DNA from 3 places in the Actinoplanes teichomyceticus ATCC 31121 genome. Region 3 is predicted to be linked to each of the others. Evidence: riboswitches for the same ligand, from Rfam matches in the RefSeq annotation. Region 3 holds a riboswitch; each other region holds the start of a gene.
The links. A riboswitch is a leader RNA that binds a small molecule or an ion and turns the genes downstream of it on or off. The one in region 3 is predicted to bind cyclic di-AMP.

Region 1: it holds a riboswitch for cyclic di-AMP, as region 3 does, so the genes downstream of both, ACTEI_RS05575 (C40 family peptidase) here and ACTEI_RS01850 (coiled-coil domain-containing protein) in region 3, are expected to answer to the same signal.
Region 2: it holds a riboswitch for cyclic di-AMP, as region 3 does, so the genes downstream of both, ACTEI_RS29615 (C40 family peptidase) here and ACTEI_RS01850 (coiled-coil domain-containing protein) in region 3, are expected to answer to the same signal.

What each region holds. Positions count from the first base shown of each region.
Region 1 is NZ_CP023865.1:1,229,892-1,234,466, forward strand. It holds gene ACTEI_RS05570 (sigma-70 family RNA polymerase sigma factor) at 372-1,373, shown strand; gene ACTEI_RS05575 (C40 family peptidase) at 1,461-2,432, opposite strand; cyclic di-AMP (ydaO/yuaA leader) riboswitch at 2,447-2,597, opposite strand; gene ACTEI_RS05580 (DUF3817 domain-containing protein) at 2,773-3,099, opposite strand; gene ACTEI_RS05585 (hypothetical protein) at 3,172-3,603, opposite strand; gene ACTEI_RS05590 (DUF6158 family protein) at 3,689-3,940, shown strand; gene ACTEI_RS05595 (DUF1360 domain-containing protein) at 3,959-4,483, shown strand; gene ACTEI_RS05600 (hypothetical protein) at 4,487-4,575, opposite strand, start outside.
Region 2 is NZ_CP023865.1:6,762,584-6,767,158, reverse strand. It holds gene ACTEI_RS29620 (heavy metal translocating P-type ATPase) at 1-1,453, shown strand, start outside; gene ACTEI_RS29615 (C40 family peptidase) at 1,552-2,136, opposite strand; cyclic di-AMP (ydaO/yuaA leader) riboswitch at 2,143-2,330, opposite strand; gene ACTEI_RS29610 (flagellar M-ring protein FliF C-terminal domain-containing protein) at 2,892-3,584, shown strand; gene ACTEI_RS29605 (metal-sensitive transcriptional regulator) at 3,658-3,957, opposite strand; gene ACTEI_RS29600 (hypothetical protein) at 4,078-4,458, shown strand.
Region 3 is NZ_CP023865.1:401,423-405,997, reverse strand. It holds gene ACTEI_RS01855 (ABC transporter ATP-binding protein) at 1-373, shown strand, start outside; gene ACTEI_RS01850 (coiled-coil domain-containing protein) at 429-1,472, opposite strand; cyclic di-AMP (ydaO/yuaA leader) riboswitch at 1,478-1,614, opposite strand; cyclic di-AMP (ydaO/yuaA leader) riboswitch at 1,823-1,954, shown strand; gene ACTEI_RS01845 (coiled-coil domain-containing protein) at 1,960-2,994, shown strand; gene ACTEI_RS01840 (glycoside hydrolase family 12 protein) at 3,140-4,261, shown strand; gene ACTEI_RS01835 (glycoside hydrolase family 65 protein) at 4,328-4,575, opposite strand, start outside.

The DNA of each region.
Region 1 (4,575 bases), 830 kb from region 3:
CCCGGGTGGTCGAGAACTTTTGATGGCCACGTTTGATTCAGGCCTGGCGTCGACTGGTCGATGCTGCACGTGAACCCCACGGGCGGAAAACCCGTAGAACCAGGGTGACGAGCGTCGCGGCGCCCAGGTGATGCCCGTCGCTGTGGACGATGAGAGGCCGATGGTGTCATGTGGCGCGCGAGGGGTATCCGTCTATCCGCAAGGCGGTCGCCGGAGGGTGGGACTCAGCTACCGCGCACTGGGCTCTCAGGTAAGACCCAGGCATTCGTGACACTTTCGATCGGCCGGCCGGAATCAGCGCAGGCAGCCATTTGTTGTGTAGATGTCAGCAACCGCAATGCACGAGCTGCGGACGTTACGGGAGAGGGCTGATGGACGCAGGTAATGCCCGTAACAGGGTTAGTGACGGCAATGAGGGGACCGTGGGCAACGTGGAGAAGAACACCGTGATGCGTACCGACCAGGTTGCCGAGGAGCGCGACCTCGTCGGAGTCTACCTGCACGAAATCTCCCGGACGCCGCTGTTGGACGCCGCGCGGGAGGTCGAGCTCTCCAAGGCGATCGAGGCGGGACTCTACGCCGAGCACCTTCTGGAGCAGGGTGAGGAGCGTCGCGGCGTCAGCCGGGAGGAACTGGAGCGCCTGGTCACCGAGGGCCAGCGGGCCAAGGACCTGTTCATCCGGGCGAACCTCCGACTGGTCGTCTCGATCGCCCGCCGCTACGTGCGTTCCGGTATGCCGATGCTGGACCTGATCCAGGAGGGCAACACCGGCCTGGTGCGCGCGGTCGAGAAGTTCGACTACGAGCGCGGCTACAAGTTCTCCACCTACGCCACCTGGTGGGTGCGCCAGGCGATCAGCCGGGCCATCGCCCAGCAGGAGCGCACCGTTCGTCTCCCCGTGCACCTGGTCGAGGACGTCAACCGGATGCGCAACGTGACCCGCCAGCTCGTCCGTGAGCTCGGCGGCGACCCGGAGCCGGAGCAGGTCGCGGCGGCTCTGGGAGTGACCGTGGAGCGGGTCAACGAGCTGACCCGCTGGGCGCAGGACACCGTGTCGCTGGACACCCCGGTCGGCGACGACGGCGACACCAACCTCGGTGACCTGGTCGCCGACAGCGACGCGCCGTCGCCCGAGGAGATCGTGCTGAGCGCGCTGGAGCGCCAGCGCATCGAGGGTCTGCTCAACCACCTGGACGACCGCTCCGCCGGCATCATGCGCGCGCGGTACGGCCTGGAGGACGGCCGGGAGCACTCGCTGACCGAGGTGGCCTCGCGCTTCTCGCTCAGCCGGGAGCGGATCCGCCAGCTGGAGATCCAGGCGCTCGGCCGGCTGCGTGAGCTGGCCCGGGCCGAGGGCCTGCAGGCCGCCTGAGCCACCGACACACGAACCTCAGTCACCCGATACGACACGAGGGCCGGCACCCCGCCAGGGGTGCCGGCCCTCGTCATGCCCGTGGTGTCAGGACACCCGGCCGAAACCGGGGCTGTCCGGGGTCATGATGTTCATCGTCCGGTGCAACACGTCCCGGCCGGCCGAGGGGGCGTCGATGATCATGCCGTCCCCGACGTAGATCGCCACGTGCCCGCCGTTGCGGTAGAACACCAGGTCACCCGGCTGCAGCTGGCTCTTGTCGCTGAACATCCGCACGGCGCCCTTCTGCGCGGCCGCGTTGTGCGGCAGCGACCTGCCCGCCGCCGCCCAGGCCGCCATGGTCAGACCCGAGCAGTCGTACGAGTTCGGGCCGGCGTCGCCGAAGCCGTACGGCTTGCCCACCTGGTTGAACGCGAAGGTGACCGCCTTGCCGGCCGAGCCCGCGACCTTCGGGATCTTGCCGGTGTAGGAGCCGGTGTCCTCGGTGGCGCTGCCGTAGAGGTCCTCGCGCATGTCGTACAGCTTCTGCAGATCCTTCTTGATCTTGGACTTCTGCGCGGCCAGTTCCTGGATCTGCAGGTTCTGCTTCTTCTCGGTGTTCTTGAGAGCCGCCTGCCTCTGCGCGAAGGTCTCGGTGGTCTCGGTGTAGGTGTCGATGTCCTGCCGGTTGGCGAGCGTGATCTGCTCGAGGTAGCTCATCCGCTGCAGGAGACCGCTCTGGTCGCCGCTGAGCAGCACGGTCATCGGCCCGACCCGGCCGGTGATGTACTGCGACGTGGCGATCGTCTGCATCTTGGCGCTGGCCTTGGTCAGCGCCTCCTGGGCCGGCTTCAGCGAGGCGCTGAGCTTGACCGCTTCGGCCTTGGTCTTCTTCAGGTCGAGCCGCGTCTTGTTGTACGTCTCGGTGACGTCCTCGAGTTTCTCCGAAGCCTGGTCGATTCGCTTCTTCAGTTCGCTCTCGGACGGGGCCGCGTGTGCGGCGACAGCTCCCGTCGTGGTGATCGCCAGCGCGGTCAGCGCGACCACCAGCGCCCGGAGCCTGGTACGGGGGTGTGGCACTGGTCAGGGGCCTTTCTTCCGCTTTTGGCCGCCTACCGGGTTAGCTGACGGGTTCGGGCTCGGAAGAAGGCCCTACCGCTGCGACGCGGATTCACCCCGGGAGATGGTTCCCCGGTTCGCGGGCGGCGACGGGGGTCGACGCCCGTGATTCGGCGGCGTTGGCCGGCGCCATCGGAGGGTTTGTGGCTGCGGACCGAACCAACCGCATCAACTTATCGGGGCAGAAAACAAAATCAAGACCTTGCCGAGTGATTTCTGCCAATGGCCGGTCTTGCGAGGTTAATCCTGATAACCGGCTGTTATTCGGCCCGCGCTGAGCGTTATTTCACGTCCCGGCGGACTAATCGTTGAGCGCCGGCTCGAGCGGGGCGCCATTCGGCACCCAGTGCCGGGTCACCCGGCGCTCGGCCCAGAACGAGAAGAACGGGATGGTGCCGGCCAGCATCACCACGATCATCCGGCCGAACGGCCAGCGCGCCCGGCGGGACAGGTCGAACGTGAAGAGCAGATAGACCATGTAGAGGAAGCCGTGCAGCGGACCGATCATCGCGACCAGCGTGGCGTTGTCGCCGAGGTACTTCAACGGCATGCCGATCAGGACGAGGACGACGAGGAGCACGCCGACGATCCAGGCGATGGTCCGGTAACGGGTGAGGGCGCCCTGCACGGTAGATCTCCTTCTGTTCTTGCGCGCCGCTGGTTGCGGCTTCTCGGCGACACGGCCCGGACGGCCGGCGGCTCACTTGCTGACGGTGCGGCCCGGGTAGTCGCCCGGCCGGGCGCCGGGGTGCTCGGCCAGCCACGCCAGGTAGTCGTTGTAGGCGTCCAGCTCCGGGTCCGGCTCGGCGGGGCGGTCCGGCCGTACGGCCACCCGGATCGGGCGGCCCAGGGTGACCGGCGCGCCGGGATCGCGCGGCGGGGCCGGCTGGTCCACGGCGGGCTCCGGCTCGGTGGCGGGCGCGGACCTGCGGCGGTGCAGCTGGATCTCCCGGAACCAGATGAACACCACGAAGCCGGCGAAAACCGGCCACTCGAACATGTAACCCCAACTGAGCGAGTTGCCGCCGGTCGCCCGGCTGTACTGCCACCAGCCGAGCCCGAGGCAGGCCGCGGTCAGCACCAGCGCGAGGACGTGCCGGGCGATCCACGCCGGAGTCCACAGCCCTTTCATGACCACGAGCGTACCGGCGGGTTTGGTGGTCGCCCGCTCGGGCAAGCCAGCAGACGACGATTCGTGACAGCAGCGGAGGCGAAGGATGACGAACGCGCAGAGAGTGGACGGCGCGGTGGCGGACTTCGGCACCGGCATCGACCCCGCGGGACTGGCCGACGACGACCTCTTCCGCGAACTCGGCAGCCTCTACCGGACCCGGTTGCAGACCCTGCGGCACGGCCCCGATGCCGCGCTGGAGAACCACTTCCGGCGTACCGCCGAGCTGGAGACCGAGTACATGGCGCGCTATCCGGGGCGCGAGGTGGACCCCGAGCGCCTCACCCAGGAATTCTGAGAAGGGATCCTCCAGCTGATGACCAATCTGCAAGCCCGGGCCGCCGAGATGGCCCGGGCTTACGCGCCGCACGAGCACCGGCCACTGGACGGGTACGTGGTGGCCATGGGCGCTTTCGGCGCGCTGGCCACCGCGCTCGCGGCGGCCGCCAAGATCACCGGCCGGCCGGCGCCGCACCGCCCGGCGCTGGCCGACGTGGCGCTGGTCTCCATCGCCACCCACAAGCTGAGCCGGCTGATCGCCAAGGACGCGGTGACCAGCCCGCTGCGCGCGCCGTTCACCCGCTACACCGAGCCGGCCGGCGCCGCGGAGCTCAACGAGGAGGTTCGTGACGAGGGCAGCACCGTCCGGCACGGGCTCGGTGAACTGCTCACCTGCCCGTTCTGCCTGGCGGTCTGGGTGTCCACCGGGCTGACCGGGGGACTGGTGCTGGCGCCCCGGCTGACCCGGCTGGCGGCGACCGCGCTGACCGCCACCGCCGTCTCGGACTTCCTGCAGATGGCGTACGACATCGCCAAACGGAAGGCGGAGGGCGGCGACTGAGGCTCAGGCCGCCGGGGCCTGCAGCGCCTCGGCGGCCTCGTCCTGCAGGTACTCGCCCTCCGGCAGCGCGTCGATCCGGGTCATCAGGGTCG
Region 2 (4,575 bases), 1.9 Mb from region 3:
CCGGTTCGTGGTCCGGCCGGGCGAGAAGATCGCCACCGACGGCGTCATCGAGGACGGCACGTCGGCGGTGGACGCAAGTATGCTCACCGGCGAATCCGTGCCGGTCGAGGTCGCCCCCGGCGACACGGTGGTCGGCGCGACCGTCAACGCCGGTGGCCGGCTGATGGTGCGTGCCACCCGGATCGGCGCCGACACCCAGCTCGCGCAGATGGCGAAGCTGGTCGAGCAGGCCCAGACCGGCAAGGCCGCCGTCCAGCGGCTCGCCGACCGGATCTCCGGGGTGTTCGTGCCGATCGTGATCGCCCTTGCCGTCGGCACGCTCGGCTGGTGGGTGGGCACCGGCTCGGGCTGGACGGCCGCGTTCACCGCCGCCGTCGCGGTGCTGATCATCGCCTGCCCCTGCGCGCTCGGGCTTGCGACGCCGACGGCGTTGCTGGTCGGCACCGGCCGCGGCGCGCAGCTCGGGATCCTGATCAAAGGCCCTGAGGTTCTCGAGTCGACCCGGACCGTGGACACCGTCGTGCTCGACAAGACCGGCACCGTCACCACCGGCCGGATGAGCCTGGTCGACGTGGTTCCGGCCGACGGCGTCGACCGCGAGCAGCTGCTGCGCCTGGCCGGAGCGGTCGAGGCGGCCTCCGAGCACCCGATCGCCCAGGCGATCGCCGCCGCGGCCGCCGAGACGGCGTCGCTGCCGCAGGTCACCGGGTTCGCCAGTACCGAAGGCCTCGGCGTGGCCGGTACCGTCGACGGCCACACCGTGCACGTCGGCCGGCCCGCGCTGCTGCACGAGGCCGGGCTGAGCGTGCCCGCCGATGTCGAGCGGGCCGTCGCCGCCGCCCATGCGGCCGGGCAGACCGCGGTGGTCGCCGGTTGGGACGGTCAGGCTCGCGGCGTGCTGGCTGTGGCCGACACGGTCAAGCCGACCAGCCGCGACGCCGTCGCCCAACTGCGGGCGCTCGGCCTGTCGCCGGTGCTGCTCACCGGGGACAACGACACCGTCGCCCGGGCCGTGGCCGCGCAGGTCGGTATCGGCGAGGTGATCGCGGAGGTGCTGCCGGCCGACAAGGTCGACGTGGTCAAGCGGCTGCAGGGACAGGGCAAGGTCGTGGCGATGGTCGGTGACGGCGTGAACGACGCCGCCGCCCTGGCCCAGGCCGACCTGGGGCTGGCCATGGGCACCGGCACGGATGTCGCGATCGAAGCCTCCGACCTGACCCTGGTCCGCGGTGACCTGATGGCCGCGGCCGACGCGATCCGCCTGTCCCGGCGCACCCTGCGCATCATCAAGAGCAACCTGTTCTGGGCGTTCGCCTACAACGTGGCCGCCCTGCCGCTGGCCGCGGCCGGGCTGCTCACCCCGATGATCGCCGGCGCGGCGATGGCGTTCAGCTCAGTGTTCGTCGTCGCCAACAGCCTGCGACTGCGCCGCTTCACCAGCATCACCAAGTAAGTCGTACGACAGCGCCGCCTGCACCCCGCCAAGGACGGGTGCGGGCGGCGCTGGGCGACGCCCGAGCGTGAACCACGGACGGGCGTGTCGCATCGTCGTCAGACCAGACGCCGGACCACGTAGCTCTTGCTCCAGATCTTCTGCTTGGTGACCGTCTTACCGGTCCGCGGCGACGCCCACATCTTGCCGCCGCCGGCGTAGATGCCGGCGTGCGTGCCGCGCGCGCCCTTGCGGATGATGATCAGGTCACCGGGGCGGGCGTTGGACTTGGCGACAGCCTTGCCGTACCGCTGCTGCAGGTGGGCCTTGTGCGGCAGCTTCTTGCCCGCCGCCTTCTTGTAGACGTACATCGTGTAGCCCGAGCAGTCGAACCGTTTGGGCCCGGCCGCACCGAACTTGTACTTCTTGCCCTTGTGCTTCGCCGCTTCGGACAGGACCCGGTTTGCCGCCGCCTTGGACTTGGCGGCCTGGGACGCCGCCGTCTTGACGGTGATGCCGGTCTGACTCAACGCCACGCTGGTCTGCGAGAACACCGGCGTGGTGACGACCGCCGAGGACGGCGTCGCGGCAGAGGCGGGCTGCGGTGTGCCGAACCCGCCGGTCAGCAGACCGAGACCCACGGACAGGGCGAGAGTGCCGGTCCCCAGGGTACGGGCGGGCCGGCTCAGAGTGCTTACGCGCACGGTGAAGGAATCCCTCCGGCACGCCTGCGAGGTTAGCTGTCGGATTCGGGCGCGAAGGATTGCCCGGCCGCGCGGTGGCGGCTTCACCCCAAGGCCCTGCGCCCGGGCTGCCGCGGACGGCGTGCCGGTCGAGGACCGATAGTGGTTCCCCCGTCCCTGCCCCCGACTGCCTCATGACTCGTCATGTCTCTCGTGCCGCCGGACCGGGGCAGGGCTCGGCGTGGTCCGGATCGGCACGACCGGCGAACAGGTGCTCGCCGCCCCTCCTTGATAGCCCAGCCCGCGACGGCCTCCACCGGACCCATCGCTCACCGACAGTCACGTTCACATCGGGCCGTGTCCGTTCGGAAGGGCGGTGCGAGGTTTGTCGGCACGCGGTGCTTAGGGTTGGTGACACTGAGGTGATCTTGATCTGTGAAAGGGAACACGACGAAAGCTGAGCCGTTGCTCTGCGTGGCCCCGTCGGTGTTCCCCCGCACCGCCGTTCCGGCGCGACGAGCGGCTCGTCGAACGTGACCGATCGGGCGACTGTGCTGCCTCCTGCGCCGGCCGTCGGTGACGTGCGTTGCGGCGGCTACATCCGATGACGCGACCGGAGGTGGCCGCGGCCGCAGTGCAACCGAGCCGCACCCACCGGGCGTCTGGACCGGCCGTGCCGTCGAACGATGGGGCAGGCCGGGCCGACACGCCGCCGGGCCCGTACGACGGGCGGCGGTCCACCGGCGGGTCCCGACAGCCGGTGAGGAGGCACGCTGATGAACGACGGGCTCGCCGTGTCGGCGGCGAACGCGGGCACCGGGTGCCGCGCGGGGCGTGCCGGCAGGCCGGCTGCTGTTGTCGTGGCGCTGGCTCTTGACGGGGGCGCGAGTCTCGCCGCCGTGCCCGCGCACGCGGCAGCCGCGGCGACGTCGCGGCAGGCGATCGTGAGCGGCTACGCCGCTGCACCGGTCGCCGGCATCAACCTCCCCTGGGCGGTGCCCGGCAACATCGTCCGGCTCGGCGTCGCCGTCCTCGTCGACGACGTCGCCGCGGCGACCATCGATCTGGATCGACTGCGGGAATTGATCGGTGCCGCCGCCGGTATCGACGCCGGCCGCGGTGACCGGCTGGCGGTCGCCGCCATGCCGATGCACACCGGAACGGCCGCCCCCGCCGTTGCCGCGTCCGGCATCGACACCCGTGCCCCACTACGGGCGGCTATCGTCGCCGCGGCCCTGATCGTGCTGATCGGCGGCGTGCTGCTGGCCGTCCGGCAACAGCGGACCCGGACAGCGGCGGCAGCGCACCGGCGGGCTCCGCTCCGTGTCCGGCCGGATGACCCGCACCCACCGGCCTCGGCGGTCACCGCCGCATCCGATCGCGGCCTGAAGCAGCAACGCGCGATCGCGTCGGTAGACCCCGCGGGAGCCGCGCAGCAGCTACGAGGCTGGATCGGACCCGGCCGGTGAACCGGACAGCCGACCCGAGGCATGTCCCGCCTCACGGACATACAGCCGGGACATCCCGCGGGTTGCACCGCGGTCAGGACTTCACGAGCCGGGCGATCGCCGCGCTCGCCTCCTTGATCTTCGCGTCCACGTCGCCTTCGGCGGCGGCGTGCACCACACAATGCCGCAGGTGATCCTCGAGCAGGCCGACCGCCACCGCGTGCAAGGCGCTCTTGGCGGCCGAGATCTGGGTCAGGATGTCGATGCAGTAGGTGTCCTCGTCGACCATCCGCTGCAACCCGCGGATCTGCCCCTCGACCCGCTTCAGCCGGGCCATCAGCGCTTGTTTCTCCGCCGAATACCCATGTGGCCCGGCCGGTTTCGCCTCACTCATGCCGTGCAAGATACCCGGCACCGGTATGAACCGGCGCCGGCTGCGAACCCGTCCCGGCGGCGCCGTGCCCGCCGAAGGGACACGACGCCCGAGGCGCCCGCGATGTCGTAACCTGGCCCGGTGACCCGACCCCAGCAGCTGCCAGCGACGTGGCTGCTGCGCTGGCTGCTGGTCGTGATCACCCTTGCCGGTGTCGGTCACGTGCACAGCGCCCATTGCGCCGACGGGCCAGCCGCCGCACACCACGCGGCTGCCGCCGGCCATCATCACGATGGCCCCGCGGCCGGGCAGCACGCCGCGGCAACCCGGACGACGGACACCGCAGCCGGGCACTGCGAGGTGAACGCCCCTGTCGCCGAGCCGGGCGTACGTACCGGTACCGTCACCCTCCCGGCGGTGACCGCCTGCGCCGGCAGCAGTACCCCGGCCACCGTGGTGACGCTGACCGCCTTGCGGACGCCCACTGTCACCTTGACGCAAATCGGTATAAGCCGCATATAGGGCACCGGTCCTGAGTGCTTGCCCCGATATCGGGGATACGTGCTCATGCCCGCCCGGCCACGGCAGCCGTGGCCGTCACACCCCCGCCCGGCGGTGGTGTCCCTGTGTTCCCTTGCG
Region 3 (4,575 bases):
CAAGGAGAAGAAGCAGGGCATCATCGACTTCTCCGGGATCAACGACCGGGGCGACTTCGCGTCGCTGCCGATGCGGACCTACTCCTCCGGCATGTCGGCCCGGCTGCGATTCTCCATCGCCGCGGCCAAGCAGCACGACGTGCTGCTCATCGACGAGGCGCTGGCCACCGGCGACGCGAAGTTCCGCCGGCGCAGCGAGGCACGGGTGCGCGAGCTGCGCCAGCAGGCCGGCACGGTGTTCCTGGTCAGCCACAGCGAGCAGTCGATCCGGGACACCTGTGAGCGGGCCATCTGGCTGGAGTCCGGGCTGATCCGGGCGGACGGCCCGACCGCCGACGTGCTCAAGGAGTACGAGTCCTTCGTCCGCAAGTAGGGCGTCGGTCGCAGCGACGAGAAAGCCCGGGCCGAGCGGCCCGGGCTTTCGTCCGTCAGGTCACCGACAGGTGCACGTGGTTCGTATGGTCCGTCGACGGTGTGCCGCCGGCTCCGCTGTACGACTTCCAGCCGCTGCTGGGCAGCCAGATCCGTTTGAACCAGATCACGTACAGCACGCCGAGGGTGTCGGCGTTGTGGATGAAGTAGTTCGCCAGGTCGGTGCCGTACGTCTTGCTGCTGCCGGTGGCCACCCCGCCGAAGCCGTTCTTGTCGGAGGCGAAGTCACACGCCCGGCCCTTCGGGTGCTCCCCGCTGTTCTGGTGCCGGAAACACGCGACGTAGCGGGTGAAGCCGTCCTTCTGGGCCTGCTTGAGGGCGTAGGCCAGGCGCGGGGTGATGCAGCCGGTGGTGGTCGGGTCGTCCACGCTGCAGCCACCGCTGAGGCTGCCGGACGGCTTGTCGGCGTCCGAGCTGCCACCACCGCCGCCGGAGTCCGCCGAGTCTTCGGCGTCGTCACCCTGGTTCGCCTCCTTCAGCGCCTGCTCGGCCTGCGCCTTGCGCTTGGCCATCACGTTGACCTGCCGCTGCTGGTCGATGATGGCGGCGTCGATCGCGGTCTTGGCCTTGCGCTGGTTGTCCCGGGTGGCGCGCAGGTCCTCGACGGCCTGGTTCTGCCGCTCCGCCACGGTGGTCAGCAGTTGCGCGCGGTCCAGGAAGCCGGCCGAGTTCTCCGCGGTCAGCAGCGCGCTCAGCGGCCCCAGCCGGCCCATCGTGTACGCCTGCTCGGCGTACTGGTTCAGCGCCTGCTGCTGCGGGCCGAGGGCCGCGTCGAGCCGTTTCAGCTCGGCGGCGAGCCGGGTCTGCTGCTCCTTGGACGTCTTCAGCTTGGCCTTGGCCGTCACATAGCCCTTGGAGGCGTCGTCGAGCTTGTCGAGCAGGGTCTTGGTGCCGCCCTCACCGTCGTCGCCGGATTCTCCGGGCGCGGCGAGGGGGCGGGGCACCGCGGCGGCCGGCGAGGCGGCGCCCGCGAGCCCGCATGCGGCGACCAGCAGCGCGAGTACGGCCGCCCATCGTCGCCGCGCAGTCTCATGCTGCACTGGCAATTTCCTTCCGTCGGCCGCCGGCCGGGTTAGCTGACGGGTTCGGGACGAAGGAAATCCCTACCGCTGACGCGGATTCACCCCGGAAGAAATGTGGATCCCCGGCTCGCTCATGCGTGCGATTAGGCGGCGGTCCCCGGGTGGGAACCGGAACCGACCATACCCACTCGATCGAGGAATCGACAGTTCTCGTACCCATTGCGACGGGCCGGTCACGAGTCGTGATGCGATTACAGAAAGTCGTTGCCAGGTAACGCATTTGCTGGATTTCGGGGTCCTGATGCCGCGCCGTATCTCGGGTAAACTGACCGCCGGTCCTGCCAGGACGGCACCGCCCCCGAGTTGCCGGCAGGCCGCCGCTCAATCGCCGAAAGGCGAGCCGGGGAACCAGGTAGTTGGGGTGAATCCGCATTATGCGGTAGGGATAGCTTCCGTCCCGAACCCGTCAGCTAACCCGGTCGGCGGTGACTAGGAAGGATTGTTGATGACCGCACGTCCCCGCCGGTGGCTGATGCTTGCCCTGGCGCCGCTCGTGGCCACCACAATATTTGTGGCGCCGGTCACGCCGGCACACGCCGCTCCGGGCGGCAGCTCGTCGGCCCCCGCCGAGGGCGACGAGAGCGACGACCTCTCCGAGCAGATCGAGTCCACCAACCGCCGGTTCGTCAACGCCAAGGCGGCGGTCTCGGCCTCGAAGAAGAACCAGAAGGCGCTCGCCACCCAGATCAAGGCCGCGGAGCAGCGGCGGGACCAACTGGTTCCGGAGGTCAACCAGATCGCCCGCCAGCAGTACCAGATCGGCAACCTGAGTTCGCTGAGCTTCCTGCTCCGGGCCGACTCCTCCAGTGACTTCCTGGACAAGGCGGTCACCCTGGAGGAGATCAACAAGCTGCACGACGCGAAGCTGCACGAGCTCAACACCCTGCTCAAGAAGATCACCTCGGACAAGGCCCGGCTGGACGCCGAGGTCAGGAACGAGGAGCAGCAGCTCTCGGTGCAGAAGAAGCTGCGCGACTCGGCCCAGGACCAGCTTGAGCTGCTCGGCGGCAGCACCGGCATCAACAAGACCATCACCAACGGTTTCGTCGACGCGAAATCGGCGCGGGCGTTGCCGGCGCCGCGCAACTCCAGCGGCGGCTTCTCCCCGGAGAGCTGCAACCAAACCGACCCGACCACGAACGGTTGCATCACCAAGCGCACCCTGCACATGTACAAGGAAGTGCGCAAAGCCGGGTTCAACCTGTTCGTCGGCTGTCACCGCGACGGCGGCCCGTTCGAGCACCCCAAGGGCCGGGCGTGCGACTGGTCACTGCAGAAGACCGGGTTCTCGTCCGCGCACAACGACAAGATGATGAGGTACGGCAACGACCTCACGGCGTTCCTGGTGCGCAACGCCGACCGGCTCGGTATCTACTACGTGATCTGGTACAAGCAGATCTGGTTCCCGGCCACCGGCAACTGGCACGCCTACCACGGTCCGAGCGACCACACCGACCACGTGCACGTGTCGCTGCTGTAGCCGACGAGACGTACCGGGGAAGGCCGGGCGACGGGGGAAGACCACCCGCCGCCCGGCCTTCTTCTCATGTACGTCAATGTGTTGTAACGTCCGCTGGGAGCGCTCCCACATTTCCCGTTGGGTTCCCGGCCCAAGGAGCTGTCCAATGAGACGCACCCTCCGTTCCCTCACCGTCGCCGCCGCCGTCGTCCTCACGGCGCTGACCACGCTGGTTGTCACCCAGCCCGCCCAGGCCGACACGCGGATCTGCGAGCAGTACGGCGCGACCACCATCGGCGGCCGCTACGTCGTGATGAACAACCGCTGGGGCGGCACCGCAGAGCAGTGCATCAACGTCACCGGCACCGGCTTCGCCATCACCAGCCAGCAGAGCGTCGGCAACACCAGCGGCGCCCCGGTGTCGTACCCGGCGGTCTACTACGGCTGCCACTACACGCGCTGCTCACCCGGCACCAACCTGCCGCTGCGGGTCAGTTCGATCACCAGCGCCACCAGCAGCATCAACTGGACCTACGTCTCCGGCGCCACGTACGACGCCGCCTACGACATCTGGCTCGACCCCACGCCGCGCACCGACGGCGTGAACGCGCAGGAGATCATGATCTGGTTCAACCGGCAGGGCTCCATCCAGCCGATCGGCTCGGTCGTGGGCAACGCCACGATCGGCGGCCGGACGTGGCAGGTGTGGCGCGGCAGCAACGGGTCGAACGCGGTGATCTCCTACGTGGCCCCGTCCCCGATCACCAGCTGGAGCTTCAGCGTCCTGGACTTCATCAACGACGTGAAGAGCCGGGGCGCCATCACCGACTCGTGGTACCTGACCAGCCTCCAGGCCGGCTTCGAGCCGTGGATCGGCGGCGCCGGGCTGGCCGTCAACAACTTCAGCGCGGCGGTCAACGGCGGCGGGACGGGCACCCCGCCCACCTCGCCGTCCACCCCGGCGCCCGGCACCGGCTGCCGGGTCAGCTACGCGACCAACGTGTGGAGCTCCGGCTTCACCGCCAACATCACCGTCGCCAACACCGGCACCGCGCCGATCGACGGCTGGACCCTCGGGTTCGCCCTGCCCTCCGGCCAGTCCGTCACCAGTGTCTGGGGAGCCACCCTCAGCGGCACGTCCGGAGCCGTCACCGCCCGCAACGTGAGCTACAACGGCAGCATCCCGGCCGGCGGCAGCACGACGTTCGGATTCCAGGGCGCCTACAGCGGCAGCTTCACCGCGCCGAGCGCCTTCACCCTGAACGGGAGCGCCTGCACCCGGGCGTGACCCCTGGACAGACGAGGCGCTCGGCCGGGATGCCCGGCCGAGCGCCTCGTCGCGCGTACGCGCGGATCAGTGCGGGGTGGCGCGCCGCACCGGCGCGCGGCCGGCGGGCTGCGTCGGCGCCGGGCCGACCGGTCCCGCCGACGGGATCGGCATGGTCACCGGGCGCACCTGGGTGACCTCGATCTCCTTGCCGTGGTGCAGCAGGGTGAGCCGGGCCGAGCCGCCGCCGTTGCGCAGCGAGTAGGTGACCTCGTCCGCGGTGACGTTCACCCGCAGCCGCAGACCCCGCCAGAGCAGCGAGAAGTCCAGGTTGT